3 regions of the Paenibacillus mucilaginosus 3016 genome follow, and region 1 is predicted to be linked to each of the others. Evidence: a T-box and tRNA genes for the amino acid it is inferred to sense, from the RefSeq annotation. Region 1 holds a T-box; the other regions hold tRNA genes.
What was found. The T-box of region 1 lies ahead of tyrS (tyrosine--tRNA ligase). A T-box ahead of a tRNA ligase gene usually reads a tRNA of that ligase, here a tRNA-Tyr.
Positions count from the first base shown of each region.

Region 1 (4,601 bases):
GATCATGCCGAGAATGGCGCTCGTCTTGCTGTCCATGAGCACCGCACCGATCTGCTCCATGCCCTTGACCTTGTCCTCCGGCGTAAAATTCTTCTCGTCGGCGGCGATCGCACGCATCGAGCTGTAAATATCCTTGTCGATGGTGGTGTACACATGGTAGCCGCCCCGGCTGAGCTTCGTCTGCATGCTCTTCAGCGCCTCGGCGTACTCCTCCGGACTTTCCTTCGGATCCAGCTTCGGATTCTCCGCCTTGAGCAGCGCCTTGGCCGCCTCCCGCTCCACCTCGATCATGAGGTAAGGGTACTCGGTGTAGGCCCGTTTGACTTTCTCGGCGAGCGTGCTCTTCAGGTCGAACTGCAGCGCCTCCTGGTACTGCGCGTCGGTGATCTTGCCTTCCTCGAGCATCCGGCGGAGCACCAGCTGCTGGCGCTGCACGGCCCGTTTGAAGGCCGCCCCGTCGACTTCCCCCTTCGAGGTGAACGCGGAGTAGTTGCTCGGCTGCTGCGGCAGACCGGCCAGATAGGCGGCCTGGGCGAGGTTGAGCTTCGACAGGTCGTCGATGTTGAAGATGCCCTTGGCGGCTGCTTTGATCCCGTACACATTGTAGCCGGACGAGCCGTTGCCGTACGGAATCTTGTTGAGATAGGCGAGCAGAATCTCGTCCTTCGACATCAGGCGCTCCATCCGCATGGCGAGCAGAATTTCCTTCGCTTTGCGGCTGTCGTCCCGGCTGAGGGTGAGGAACACCCGGCGGGCGAGCTGCTGGGTAATCGTACTGCCGCCCGTCTGCACGTCTTCCTTGAGGAGCTTCTGGACGACGGCCCGGGCCGTGCCCTTCAGGTCGACACCGTTATGCTCGTAGAAGTTCTTGTCCTCGATGGCAAAGACGGCGTCGAGCACATGCTGGGGAATGTCGTTCAGCGCGACCATCCGCCGGTCTTCCTCGGTCCTCAGCTGCCCGACAACCGAATCGTCCCGGAAGTAGACGAAGCCGGTCAGCGCGTCGTCCTGCATTTCCTTCAGCATCGATTCCTTGCTCCGCACGGGATCGTCCTTGACGAGGGAGGTCACGTAGCCGAAGGCGGCGCCTCCTCCCAGAAAGCAGGCGACCAGCCCGAGGATGAAGAGCCACTTGATGCCGCTCAGCGTCACTTTTCCTGCGGTAAAAAAGGCACGTTTATAACTGCGGGGTTTCTTCGCTTCCTTGGTTTGCTTCTCTGTTACTTTCTCTTGATCCAGTTCCATGAAACGGCTTCCTCCTGCCTGGCCCAAACATTCCTTAACAATTATAGCACAAAGCGTCAAGGTTCGGCATGGGATTCCGCTCCTTCTTCGGTGACGGTTCGGTGATGAAGCCCTCAGGGATAATGCGGGGAACCGGGGGAATTTGCACACGCCGGCGGGGTTTGACAAGTCTTTTGGGCCTGTGGTATAACTGGTTTTAATAATTCCATAAGCCAAATGCAGTGAAGGATTCAGTAGGAGTGGGACCCAGCTTTCAGAGAGCCGGCGGGTGGTGCGAGCCGGCAGTTGACCTGACATCCGAATTACCGTCCGGAGCAGCGGAGGGGAAGAGGGAGAACCGGCCATGGCACGGGTCCCTTGCGTAGCTTCCGATCGGGCCGACCGCCCGTTATCCATGATGAAGTGAAAGTCCGCCGCCGGACCTGTCAGGGAGACCCCTGTGCAGCCGGGAGGAGGGCTTTAATTAGGGTGGTACCGCGAGCTGAGCCTTCTCGTCCCTTTGTGGAGGAGAAGGCTTTTTTTTGTATTTTTATCAAGATAGAGAGGATGACGCAGTAATGGCAATGGATATTTTGAGCGATTTGGAATTCCGCGGATTGATCAACCAGGTGACGGACCGGGAGGGACTGGCCAAAAAGCTGGCGGAGGAGCCGGTGGTGCTCTACGCGGGCTTCGACCCGACGGCGGATTCCCTGCATATCGGACATCTGCTTCCGCTGCTGGTGCTTCGCCGCTTCCAGCAGGCCGGCCATATTCCGGTAGCGCTGGTAGGCGGGGGCACGGGCCTCATCGGCGACCCTAGCGGCAAGGCGGCCGAGCGTACGCTGAACCCGAAGGAAGTCGTTGAGGAGTGGACGCAGAAGCTGAGAAACCAGCTTTCGCAGTTCCTGGACTTCGAAGCGCAGAAGAACCCGGCACAGACGGCGAACAACTACGACTGGCTGTCGGAGCTGAATGTCATCGGCTTCCTCCGTGACGTAGGCAAGAACTTCACCGTGAACTACATGCTCGCCAAGGACTCCGTGGATTCGCGTCTCGAGAAGGGGATCTCCTTCACCGAGTTCAGCTACATGATCCTGCAGGCGTACGACTTCCAGCAGCTCAATGAGAAGCGGGGCTGCACCCTGCAGATCGGCGGCTCCGACCAATGGGGCAACATCACGGCGGGGCTGGAGCTCATCGGGAAGACGAACGGCAATCAGGCCTTCGGCTTGACGGTGCCTCTGGTAACGAAGAGCGACGGCTCGAAGTTCGGCAAAACGGAAGGCGGCGCCGTGTGGCTGAATGCGGAGAAGACGACGCCTTACCAGTTCTACCAGTTCTGGATCAACACGGACGACAATGATGTCGTGAAGTTCCTGAAGTACTTCACGTTCCTGTCTCCGGATGAGATCGGCGAGCTGGAGCGTCAGGTGAAGGAAGCGCCGGAGAAGCGGGAAGCACAGCGGGTGCTTGCCAAAGAGATGACGACGCTCGTTCACGGCGCCGAGGCGGCCGAGAGCGCCATCCGCATCTCCACCGTCCTCTTCAGCGGGGATGTGGGCTCCCTTTCCGGCAGCGAGATCGAACAGGCGTTCAGCGATGTGCCTTCCACCGAGCTCGAAGCCGGCGCGGAGATCGCGCTGCTGGACCTGCTCGTGCAGGTGAAGGCGGTCCCTTCGAAGCGGCAGGCACGCCAGGATGTGGAGAGCGGCGCCGTCTCGATCAACGGCGTCAAGACGACGGAGCTCGATAAGGTTGTCCGTTCCGCCGACGGCCTCGAAGGCCGCTTCCTCGTCATCCGCCGGGGCAAGCGCAACTACTACCTGGTGAAGTTCCAATAATCGGGGATGAACCTCCCCGGCATCATGCCAAGCAGCCCGCTTCTCCGGACATTTCCGGCGGAGCGGGCTGCTTGCCTTTTTTATGGCTGGAGAAACCACGGCCCAGGGCAGCGCAAGAAAATGTCCGGATATCCCGGCCCGGCACCCCAGCGGCGCCCCAACAAAAAAACAAGCTGCCGGCATAAGCGGGCAGCTTGTTTCGGTGAGCCGAAGATTAACGGCTGTAGAACTCGACGATTTGCTTTTCGTCGATCTCTTGTGCGAGCTCGGAACGCTCAGGAAGACGAACGTACTTGCCTTCAACTGCAGCTTCGTTGAACTCGAGGTAAGCCGGCAGGTAGTTGCGGTTCGCGAGAGCTTCCTTCACTGCGGACAGGTTGCGGCTCTTCTCGCGAAGACCGATTACGTCGCCAGTGGAAACCAGGTAGGACGCGATGTCGACTTTCTTGCCGTTCACCGTTACGTGACCGTGGGAAACCAGCTGACGTGCGCCTGCACGGGAGTTGGAGAGACCCAGACGGTATACGAGGTTGTCAAGACGGCTCTCGAGCAGGAACATGAAGTTCTCACCGGAGATCCCTTGCATTTTCGCAGCCTTGTCGAACAGGTTGCGGAACTGCTTCTCGTTCAGACCGTACATGTGACGAAGCTTTTGCTTCTCCTGCAGCTGTACGCCGTAGCCGGACATTTTCTTGCGCTGCCCTGGGCCGTGCTGACCTGGAGGGAACGGACGCTTGAGTTCTTTGCCGGTACCGCTCAGGGAAATACCGAGGCGGCGGGAGAGTTTGAATTTAGGACCTGTGTAACGTGACATTGTATGGTGGGCTCCTTTATAAGTAAAGTTAGGATTCGGGTGAAGCTTGTGCCCGATTTTGCGCATCTGTACGGGAAGAACCCAGCCGCGGTCCCGACAGCAACAAAACCTATAGAGGGTGACACCGACTTCCACCATAAATAAGTCAGTCCGCACTTGAGCGGATCAGTACTCATTCTCGACTTCTAATTCTATAAGATAGAGTAGGTGCGTGTCAAGTAAAGGAAGCGGCAAATTGAGCGAAAGGGAAGTGGAGGGGACACGCCTTCCGCAGAGTCGAGAAGACCGCATATTTTTGGTACAATAAGGGAGGGAGAGGGGGACGCTGCATGGGTGAGTGGGATATACAGCATCTGTCGGACACACTGCGCTCCCTGGGCCTCATCGGACAGGTGTTCGGGGCGCTGCTCATTCTGCTTCAAACGATCGTGCCGTTCGTGCCGTTCGTCGTCGTGGCGGGAGCGAACGTTCTCCTGTTCGGGTTCTGGCTGGGGTTCCTGGTCAATTATGTGTTCGCCTGTCTCGGAGCCATTCTTGCGTTCTACGGCACCCGCAGCTTCGGCAGGGAATGGGCGCAGGCCCGGTTGTCGAAGCACCGTATTGCAGGCCGCTTCAACGAGAAGCTCGGCAAGCATGGACTGCTGTACATCACGCTGTCCCGGGTGACGCCGGTGCTGCCCTCCTTCGGCATCAACATGGCGGCCGCCGTAATGAACGTG
Region 1 covers NC_016935.1:6,312,972-6,317,572, reverse strand. Annotated here, with positions in the region: partial or broken gene PM3016_RS25885 (transglycosylase domain-containing protein) at 1-1,245, opposite strand, end outside; T-box leader at 1,458-1,747, shown strand; gene tyrS (tyrosine--tRNA ligase) at 1,809-3,068, shown strand; gene rpsD (30S ribosomal protein S4) at 3,283-3,882, opposite strand; gene PM3016_RS25870 (TVP38/TMEM64 family protein) at 4,212-4,601, shown strand, end outside.

Region 2 (4,601 bases), 2.7 Mb from region 1:
AAGGAGCACAATCCCTCTTCACAAATTTGACCACTTTCCCTCTAAGACCCCTCGCTTGGGAGCATCCTTTGCAAATGAATGGTCAAATAGATGGCTTCCGCTTCATAGACCGGCTTCTGCATGCGCTGCTGGATCACCTTCATCAGCGTCCATGCAAACGAATACATCTCGGGGTACTCATTTTTGATAATCTCGGCAATCTTCGTGGGCTCTTCTACCCGCTCGCCGCGGCGGATCCGCTCAAGCGCTACCATAAGATGACGCAGCAGACGCGCATAATCCAGGCTGTCCTTCTTGATCTTGATCTCCAGCTTGCGCTCAATGAGATCGATGAGATCGGTGACCAGTCTCGAATGCTCCTTGACCTCTACGACATGACGGTTTGTGATAGCGCTGTAAATATGAAGCGCCACAAATCCCACTTCGTCTTCCGGAAGCTGAACTCCAAGACGCCGGTTGATCTCATCAATGACGTGCTGGGCGAGCAGGTATTCCCGCGGGTAGAGCTCCCGGGTCTCATACTGAAACGGATTGTGGATCGGAATGTGCTGCCTGTACCGCTTGATCGCGAAGGCAATATGGTCCGTAAGCGCAATGTGAATCTGCTCATTGAGCGGCGCCCCGGCGTGCTGCGATATATAGAAAATAACGTCGTTCATGACTTCAATCAGCTTCTCATCCACTTGATGCATCAGGAGCTTATACTGCTCCTTCGCCTTCTCATTGGTGAGGATGAACATCTTCTCAATGCTGTCCAGGGCGATGGCATCCCCCTGCTTCCGGCTGAACCCGATGCCTTTACCGATCACCACCGTCTCTCCGTACTCCGGGTGGACCGCGATGATGACGTTGTTGTTCAATACTTTGCGTACCTGAAGGCTTTCCACGCCAGCACCTCTCAAACTCCCTAATTCGCTAAGGATACCAAAAAAGCCGGGGTTGTACAAGGAGTTCTTCCTGCTTCCAAAGTAACCCCAGCATGCCACACTTCCTTGAAATCCTTGCAGTCCACATGCCCCTCGTCCATGCATCTATTCGGCGACCAACTATGCTCCCCCACGATAATGCAGGGACGTTACGCAAAAACCCGGGATACGAAAAAAAGAGCCGCTCGGGCTCTTCTTTCTGGGCTGCGTATTGCGTAATGCAGCCATGTTGTCGTTACTTGTATGCGGTTGAGAGGACTCGAACCTCCACGGGCGTAAGCCCACTACCCCCTCAAGATAGCGTGTCTGCCATTCCACCACAACCGCTCGGTTACGCGGCCAACGGCCGCGGGCTTGGATGCTGCCAACGGAGAGAGAGGGATTCGAACCCTCGAGACGCTTGTGACGCCTACACGATTTCCAATCGTGCTCCTTCGGCCAGCTCGGACACCTCTCCATAGGATCCCCGCCACAGGGATCGGACCCGGTACTGGTCTGGTGCCGTCGAGAGGAATCGAACCTCCGACCTACGCATTACGAGTGCGTTGCTCTACCGCTGAGCTACGACGGCATGTTTGGTGATCGCTGACGGGATCGAACCGCCGACCCTTACCCTGTCAAGGTAATGCTCTCCCAGCTGAGCTAAGCGATCGTATTATTATAAGAAACCGGAGAGAGAGGGATTCGAACCCTCGCACCACTTGCGCAGTCTAACCCCTTAGCAGAGGGTCCCCTTGAGCCACTTGGGTATCTCTCCATGCATCTAAACAGAAATCTGGCAGAGAGGGTGGGATTCGAACCCACGAGACGCTCACACGCCTACACGATTTCGAGTCGTGCTCCTTCGACCACTCGGACACCTCTCCACAAAAGCTTCCAACCGGGATCGAACCGGTGACCTCATCCTTACCATGGATGCACTCTACCTACTGAGCTATGGAAGCATATTGGTGGAGCCAAGCGGGATCGAACCGCTGACCTCCTGCTTGCAAGGCAGGCGCTCTCCCAGCTGAGCTATGGCCCCGTGCTACAGAACTTATTATACATCAACTTTCTCCGAAAAAGAAACCCAAAGCTCTTTCCTCAGATGGCAACTGAAGCCTTGGAAGCGTTACCCTGAGAAACGGAAACATCCATCAATTTCATAAGCAAAAGAGCCCGCGCCTGGGCTCCTTGCTTTTATCGGGATGACACGATTTGAACATGCGACCCCCTGGTCCCAAACCAGGTGCTCTACCAAGCTGAGCTACATCCCGTCAAGCGTTCCCTGAGAGATTCGAACTCCCGACCTTTTGATTCGTAGTCAAACGCTCTATCCAGCTGAGCTAAGGGAACACAGATCTATAAAAAAGGCGCTGCCCGGAGTCGAACACGGGGATAAGGCTTTTGCAGAGCCCTGCCTTACCACTTGGCTACAGCGCCGAATTTTATAATTGGAGCGGAAGACGGGAATCGAACCCGCGACCCTCGCCTTGGCAAGGCGATGCTCTACCGCTGAGCCACTTCCGCAGGTGGTGCGGTCGAGAGGACTCGAACCTCCACGGCTGTTACACCACTAGAACCTGAATCTAGCGCGTCTGCCAATTCCGCCACGACCGCATAAAAAAAGTGAGCCATGTAGGACTCGAACCTACGACACCCTGATTAAAAGTCAGGTGCTCTACCAACTGAGCTAATGGCTCTTGGGGAAAAGAAAGTGGCTCGGGACGGAATCGAACCGCCGACACGAGGATTTTCAGTCCTCTGCTCTACCAACTGAGCTACCGAGCCTTACTTCAAGAGATTAAAAATGGCGGAGCCGACGGGATTCGAACCCGCGGTCTCCTGCGTGACAGGCAGGCATGTTAGGCCTCTACACCACGGCTCCAAGCCAAAGTAAAACGATATGGTGGAGGCTGACGGGATCGAACCGCCGACCCTCTGCTTGTAAGGCAGATGCTCTCCCAGCTGAGCTAAGCCTCCATATGGCTCCCCGAACAGGACTCGAACCTGTGACAACTCGATTAACAGTCGAGTGCTCTACCAACTGAGCTATCAGGGAATAAGATTACTGAAAAGAAGTGGTGGAGGCTGATGGATTCGAACCACCGAACTCGATGAGAGCAGATTTACAGTCTGCCGTGTTTAGCCACTTCACTAAGCCTCCAGGATAACATGACCCGTAGGGGATTCGAACCCCTGTTACCTCCGTGAAAGGGAGGTGTCTTAACCCCTTGACCAACGGGCCATACTAGATAAAATCATGGTGGAGCCAAGCGGGATCGAACCGCTGACCTCCTGCTTGCAAGGCAGGCGCTCTCCCAGCTGAGCTATGGCCCCATGCGATTATAAAGTTATATGGTGGGCCCTAGTGGACTCGAACCACCGACCTCACCCTTATCAGGGGTGCGCTCTAACCAGCTGAGCTAAGGGCCCTTATGAAATAGCCGCATGAAAAAGCCCACCCATAGGCGGGCTTACAGGGGCTGCTGCTTGGCGACGTTCTACTCTCCCAGGACCCTGCGGTCCAAGTACCATCGACGCTGGAAGGCTTAACGTTCGTGTTCGGGATGGGTACGCGTGGTTCCCTTCCGCCATCATCACCAAACGGTTGTTCAAGGCTTGCACCTTGAAAACTGGAAACGAAAACTGCTAGCTAAAGATCTAACATCTATATTACTGCCGCCGCTTCCTTACGGAAGCTTGTGGATAAGCCCTCGACCGATTAGTATTCGTCAGCTCCACGCGTTGCCGCGCTTCCACCCCGAACCTATCAACCTCGTCGTCTACAAGGGGTCTTACATACTGGGAAATCTCATCTTGAGGGGGGCTTCACGCTTAGATGCTTTCAGCGCTTATCCCGTCCGTACTTGGCTATCCAGCCGTGCTCCTGGCGGAACAACTGGTACACCAGCGGTACGTCCATCCCGGTCCTCTCGTACTAAGGACAGCTCCTCTCAAATTTCCTGCGCCCGCGACAGATAGGGACCGAACTGTCTCACGACGTTCTGAACCCAGCTCGCGTACCGCTTTAATGGGCGAACAGCCCAACCCTTGGGACCTACTTCAGCCCCAGGATGCGATGAGCCGACATCGAGGTGCCAAACCTCCCCGTCGATGTGGACTCTTGGGGGAGATAAGCCTGTTATCCCCAGGGTAGCTTTTATCCGTTGAGCGATGGCCCTTCCATTCGGTACCACCGGATCACTAAGCCCGACTTTCGTCCCTGCTCGACCTGTTTGTCTCGCAGTCAAGCTCCCTTATGCCTTTGCACTCTTCGAATGATTTCCAACCATTCTGAGGGAACCTTGGGGCGCCTCCGTTACGCTTTAGGAGGCGACCGCCCCAGTCAAACTGCCCACCTGACACTGTCCCCGTACCGGATCACGGTACCAGGTTAGAACTCCGATACGATCAGGGTGGTATCCCAACGGCGCCTCCACCCAAGCTGGCGCTCAGGCTTCTCAGGCTCCCACCTATCCTGTACAGATCGTACCAAAGTCCAATATCAAGCTGCAGTAAAGCTCCATGGGGTCTTTCCGTCTTGTCGCGGGTAACCTGCATCTTCACAGGTATTAAAATTTCACCGGATCTCTCGTCGAGACAGCGCCCAAGTCGTTACGCCATTCGTGCGGGTCAGAATTTACCTGACAAGGAATTTCGCTACCTTAGGACCGTTATAGTTACGGCCGCCGT
Region 2 covers NC_016935.1:258,956-263,556, reverse strand. Annotated here, with positions in the region: gene glcT (glucose PTS transporter transcription antiterminator GlcT) at 42-887, opposite strand; tRNA gene PM3016_RS01275 (tRNA-Leu) at 1,171-1,253, opposite strand; tRNA gene PM3016_RS01270 (tRNA-Ser) at 1,295-1,383, opposite strand; tRNA gene PM3016_RS01265 (tRNA-Thr) at 1,423-1,497, opposite strand; tRNA gene PM3016_RS01260 (tRNA-Val) at 1,503-1,578, opposite strand; tRNA gene PM3016_RS01255 (tRNA-Ser) at 1,596-1,683, opposite strand; tRNA gene PM3016_RS01250 (tRNA-Ser) at 1,703-1,792, opposite strand; tRNA gene PM3016_RS01245 (tRNA-Thr) at 1,798-1,870, opposite strand; tRNA gene PM3016_RS01240 (tRNA-Ala) at 1,875-1,950, opposite strand; tRNA gene PM3016_RS01235 (tRNA-Pro) at 2,109-2,182, opposite strand; tRNA gene PM3016_RS01230 (tRNA-Arg) at 2,188-2,261, opposite strand; tRNA gene PM3016_RS01225 (tRNA-Cys) at 2,277-2,348, opposite strand; tRNA gene PM3016_RS01220 (tRNA-Gly) at 2,361-2,435, opposite strand; tRNA gene PM3016_RS01215 (tRNA-Leu) at 2,439-2,525, opposite strand; tRNA gene PM3016_RS01210 (tRNA-Lys) at 2,536-2,608, opposite strand; tRNA gene PM3016_RS01205 (tRNA-Phe) at 2,624-2,696, opposite strand; tRNA gene PM3016_RS01200 (tRNA-Asp) at 2,717-2,793, opposite strand; tRNA gene PM3016_RS01195 (tRNA-Val) at 2,813-2,888, opposite strand; tRNA gene PM3016_RS01190 (tRNA-Asn) at 2,892-2,967, opposite strand; tRNA gene PM3016_RS01185 (tRNA-Tyr) at 2,988-3,072, opposite strand; tRNA gene PM3016_RS01180 (tRNA-Glu) at 3,082-3,153, opposite strand; tRNA gene PM3016_RS01175 (tRNA-Ala) at 3,170-3,245, opposite strand; tRNA gene PM3016_RS01170 (tRNA-Ile) at 3,265-3,341, opposite strand; rRNA gene rrf (5S ribosomal RNA) at 3,397-3,513, opposite strand; rRNA gene PM3016_RS01160 (23S ribosomal RNA) at 3,611-4,601, opposite strand, start outside.
Region 2: it encodes a tRNA-Tyr, which carries the amino acid that the T-box ahead of tyrS (tyrosine--tRNA ligase) is inferred to sense. The anticodon was not compared.

Region 3 (4,601 bases), 4.0 Mb from region 1:
TGCCGCAAACGTGATGCCCGGGAGTCAGACAGTGAGTGCTAAGATCCATTGTCAAGAGGGAAACAGCCCAGATCATCAGCTAAGGTCCCCAAGTGTGTGTTAAGTGGGAAAGGATGTGGAGTTGCACAGACAACCAGGATGTTGGCTTAGAAGCAGCCACCATTGAAAGAGTGCGTAATAGCTCACTGGTCGAGTGACTCTGCGCCGAAAATGTAACGGGGCTAAACACACCACCGAAGCTATGAGTCCAAGGTGCAAACTTGTTTGCACCCGGGCAGTAGGGGAGCGTTGTATGCGGGTTGAAGGTTGATCGTGAGGACAGCTGGACTGCATACAAGTGAGAATGCCGGTATGAGTAACGAAAAGATCAGTGAGAATCTGATCCGCCGAAAGCCTAAGGGTTCCTGAGGAAGGCTCGTCCGCTCAGGGTAAGTCGGGACCTAAGGCGAGGCCGAAAGGCGTAGTCGAAGGACAACAGGTTGAAATTCCTGTACCACCGTGAACCGTTATGAGCAATGGGGTGACGCAGAAGGATAGTGACGCGAGCTGATGGATGCTCGTCCAAGCAGTAAGGCTGATGTGTAGGCAAATCCGCACATCGTAAGGCTAAGCTGTGATGGGGAGGGAAATTTAAGTACCGAAGGTCATGAGTTCAGGCTGCCAAGAAAAGCCTCTAGCCAGGGAGAAGGTGCCCGTACCGCAAACCGACACAGGTAGGCGAGCAGAGCATGCTAAGGCGCGCGGAAGAACTCTCGTTAAGGAACTCGGCAAAATGACCCCGTAACTTCGGGAGAAGGGGTGCCTCGGTAGGGTGAATAGCCCGAGGGGGCCGCAGTGAAAAGGCCCAAGCGACTGTTTAGCAAAAACACAGGTCTGTGCGAAGCCGCAAGGCGAAGTATACGGGCTGACGCCTGCCCGGTGCTGGAAGGTTAAGGGGAGCGGTTAGGAGCAATCCGAAGCTGTGAACCGAAGCCCCAGTAAACGGCGGCCGTAACTATAACGGTCCTAAGGTAGCGAAATTCCTTGTCAGGTAAATTCTGACCCGCACGAATGGCGTAACGACTTGGGCGCTGTCTCGACGAGAGATCCGGTGAAATTTTAATACCTGTGAAGATGCAGGTTACCCGCGACAAGACGGAAAGACCCCATGGAGCTTTACTGCAGCTTGATATTGGACTTTGGTACGATCTGTACAGGATAGGTGGGAGCCTGAGAAGCCTGAGCGCCAGCTTGGGTGGAGGCGCCGTTGGGATACCACCCTGATCGTATCGGAGTTCTAACCTGGTACCGTGATCCGGTACGGGGACAGTGTCAGGTGGGCAGTTTGACTGGGGCGGTCGCCTCCTAAAGCGTAACGGAGGCGCCCCAAGGTTCCCTCAGAATGGTTGGAAATCATTCGAAGAGTGCAAAGGCATAAGGGAGCTTGACTGCGAGACAAACAGGTCGAGCAGGGACGAAAGTCGGGCTTAGTGATCCGGTGGTACCGAATGGAAGGGCCATCGCTCAACGGATAAAAGCTACCCTGGGGATAACAGGCTTATCTCCCCCAAGAGTCCACATCGACGGGGAGGTTTGGCACCTCGATGTCGGCTCATCGCATCCTGGGGCTGAAGTAGGTCCCAAGGGTTGGGCTGTTCGCCCATTAAAGCGGTACGCGAGCTGGGTTCAGAACGTCGTGAGACAGTTCGGTCCCTATCTGTCGCGGGCGCAGGAAATTTGAGAGGAGCTGTCCTTAGTACGAGAGGACCGGGATGGACGTACCGCTGGTGTACCAGTTGTTCCGCCAGGAGCACGGCTGGATAGCCAAGTACGGACGGGATAAGCGCTGAAAGCATCTAAGCGTGAAGCCCCCCTCAAGATGAGATTTCCCAGTATGTAAGACCCCTTGTAGACGACGAGGTTGATAGGTTCGGGGTGGAAGCGCGGCAACGCGTGGAGCTGACGAATACTAATCGGTCGAGGGCTTATCCACAAGCTTCTGCAAGGAAGCGGTGGCAGTAATATAGATGTTAGGTTTTCAGCTAGCAGTTTCGTTTCCAGTTTTCAAGGTACAAGCCTTGAACAACCGTTTGGTGATGATGGCGGAAGGGAACCACGCGTACCCATCCCGAACACGAACGTTAAGCCTTCCAGCGTCGATGGTACTTGGACCGCAGGGTCCTGGGAGAGTAGAACGTCGCCAAGCGGTCCCGTTTAAGTGGGGAAAAGGTATCAATGAGACTTCATAAGGGCCCTTAGCTCAGCTGGTTAGAGCGCACCCCTGATAAGGGTGAGGTCGGTGGTTCGAGTCCACTAGGGCCCACCATATAACTTTATAATCGCATGGGGCCATAGCTCAGCTGGGAGAGCGCCTGCCTTGCAAGCAGGAGGTCAGCGGTTCGATCCCGCTTGGCTCCACCATGATCTTTATCTAGTATGGCCCGTTGGTCAAGGGGTTAAGACACCTCCCTTTCACGGAGGTAACAGGGGTTCGAATCCCCTACGGGTCAGTTCCCATGGAGGCTTAGCTCAGCTGGGAGAGCATCTGCCTTACAAGCAGAGGGTCGGCGGTTCGATCCCGTCAGCCTCCACCACTTATGCCGCTGTAGCTCAATTGGTAGAGCAACTGACTTGTAATCAGTAGGTTGGGGGTTCAAGTCCTCTCGGCGGCACCATAGTTTTTTCGGAGGCTTAGTGAAGTGGCTAAACACGGCAGACTGTAAATCTGCTCTCATCGAGTTCGGTGGTTCGAATCCATCAGCCTCCACCACTTTCTTTTCTGTAGTATTCCCTGATAGCTCAGTTGGTAGAGCACTCGACTGTTAATCGAGTTGTCACAGGTTCGAGTCCTGTTCGGGGAGCCATTATGGAGGCTTAGCTCAGCTGGGAGAGCATCTGCCTTACAAGCAGAGGGTCGGCGGTTCGATCCCGTCAGCCTCCACCATAAATAGTTCTTTATCACTGACGCGGGGTGGAGCAGCCCGGTAGCTCGTCGGGCTCATAACCCGAAGGCCGCAGGTTCAAATCCTGCCCCCGCAACCAATTTCTTTGTGTGGAGCCGTGGTGTAGAGGCCTAACATGCCTGCCTGTCACGCAGGAGACCGCGGGTTCGAATCCCGTCGGCTCCGCCATTCTTCTTTTACATCGGTTCGGTTTTAATTTTTGGCGGTCGTGGCGAAGTGGTTAACGCACCGGTTTGTGGATCCGGCATTCGAGGGTTCAATTCCCTTCGACCGCCCCATTTTTTAACCTATTGGGGATTAGCCAAGCGGTAAGGCAACGGACTTTGACTCCGTCATGCCTAGGTTCGAATCCTAGATCCCCAGCCATTTGGTATGAGCCATTAGCTCAGTCGGTAGAGCACCTGACTTTTAATCAGGGTGTCGTAGGTTCGAGTCCTACATGGCTCACTTTTTTAACTTTATATGCGGTTGTGGTGGAATGGCAGACACGCTATCTTGAGGGGGTAGTGGGCGTAAGCTCGTGGAGGTTCGAGTCCTCTCAACCGCACCATCTAATTTTATATGCGGTCGTGGCGGAATTGGCAGACGCGCTAGATTCAGGTTCTAGTGGTGTAACAGCCGTGGAGGTTCGAGTCCTCTCGACCGCACCATCTTTGCGGAAGTGGCTCAGCGGTAGAGCATCGCCTTGCCAAGGCGAGGGTCGCGGGTTCGATTCCCGTCTTCCGCTCCATTTTTACTTAATAAGGCGCCATAGCCAAGTGGTAAGGCAGAGCTCTGCAAAAGCTTTATCCCCAGTTCGAATCTGGGTGGTGCCTTAGCCTTTATGTTCCCTTAGCTCAGCTGGATAGAGCGTTTGACTACGAATCAAAAGGTCGGGAGTTCGAATCTCTCAGGGAACGCTTGACGGGATGTAGCTCAGCTTGGTAGAGCACCTGGTTTGGGACCAGGGGGTCGCATGTTCAAATCGTGTCATCCCGATAATGAAGTACAAGAAAGAGTCCATGCGAATGGGCTCTTTTTGTTTTACACTCCCTCTTGGCCCAAAGGGATGGGTGAACCAATGGCCGGCGCCTATGCTTATGAATGACAACAAAGAAATGGCTCGGGATAAGCCGCGGTGTGTACCATGAAGGACAGCGGCGCAGTATGGCCGCTGAATACGGGTGGTCCAGCATCGCCATGCGGCTTTACGCGCTCTGGGAGATGTGCGCGTTGGTGAAATGGCAGCATGCGAATGGGGGGAAGGGCTGGGAGGAGTCAAACCTGCTGCGGCATGTCCATGAATTTTTTTTCCAGTATCCGACGATTTTGGAGTATTTTCGAATACAGGCTTTGTTCGGCAAATAGAATATGATATTTTAATAGTAATAGGATAATAGGTGATGAGACAGCAGCGTCTGTCAGTATAATTGACGCAGGGTGGAGGCAGTATGGCGGAATTTGACAAGGAACTGCAAGTGATCAAAAGCAGCAGGGATGAGATCATTACACGCTGGTATTCGCTGTTGACTGAAGCATTCCCCGATTTTTACGGTTCAGAGGAGCTGCGGAGACAGGCGGAATATTATTTCGACTTTACGGTCGATCTTCACATTCCTGTCGAAACGCATGAGTTGAACGAGAGAGTGCCTCTATGGTCGCGTAACCTGGTTGACCGGG
Region 3 covers NC_016935.1:1,597,957-1,602,557, forward strand. Annotated here, with positions in the region: rRNA gene PM3016_RS07100 (23S ribosomal RNA) at 1-1,972, shown strand, start outside; rRNA gene rrf (5S ribosomal RNA) at 2,069-2,185, shown strand; tRNA gene PM3016_RS07110 (tRNA-Ile) at 2,229-2,305, shown strand; tRNA gene PM3016_RS07115 (tRNA-Ala) at 2,325-2,400, shown strand; tRNA gene PM3016_RS07120 (tRNA-Glu) at 2,418-2,489, shown strand; tRNA gene PM3016_RS07125 (tRNA-Val) at 2,498-2,573, shown strand; tRNA gene PM3016_RS07130 (tRNA-Thr) at 2,579-2,654, shown strand; tRNA gene PM3016_RS07135 (tRNA-Tyr) at 2,665-2,749, shown strand; tRNA gene PM3016_RS07140 (tRNA-Asn) at 2,768-2,843, shown strand; tRNA gene PM3016_RS07145 (tRNA-Val) at 2,848-2,923, shown strand; tRNA gene PM3016_RS07150 (tRNA-Met) at 2,945-3,021, shown strand; tRNA gene PM3016_RS07155 (tRNA-Asp) at 3,034-3,110, shown strand; tRNA gene PM3016_RS07160 (tRNA-His) at 3,145-3,220, shown strand; tRNA gene PM3016_RS07165 (tRNA-Gln) at 3,234-3,308, shown strand; tRNA gene PM3016_RS07170 (tRNA-Lys) at 3,317-3,389, shown strand; tRNA gene PM3016_RS07175 (tRNA-Leu) at 3,407-3,492, shown strand; tRNA gene PM3016_RS07180 (tRNA-Leu) at 3,506-3,592, shown strand; tRNA gene PM3016_RS07185 (tRNA-Gly) at 3,598-3,672, shown strand; tRNA gene PM3016_RS07190 (tRNA-Cys) at 3,687-3,757, shown strand; tRNA gene PM3016_RS07195 (tRNA-Arg) at 3,768-3,841, shown strand; tRNA gene PM3016_RS07200 (tRNA-Pro) at 3,847-3,920, shown strand; gene PM3016_RS07210 (sensor histidine kinase) at 4,373-4,601, shown strand, end outside.
Region 3: it encodes a tRNA-Tyr, which carries the amino acid that the T-box ahead of tyrS (tyrosine--tRNA ligase) is inferred to sense. The anticodon was not compared.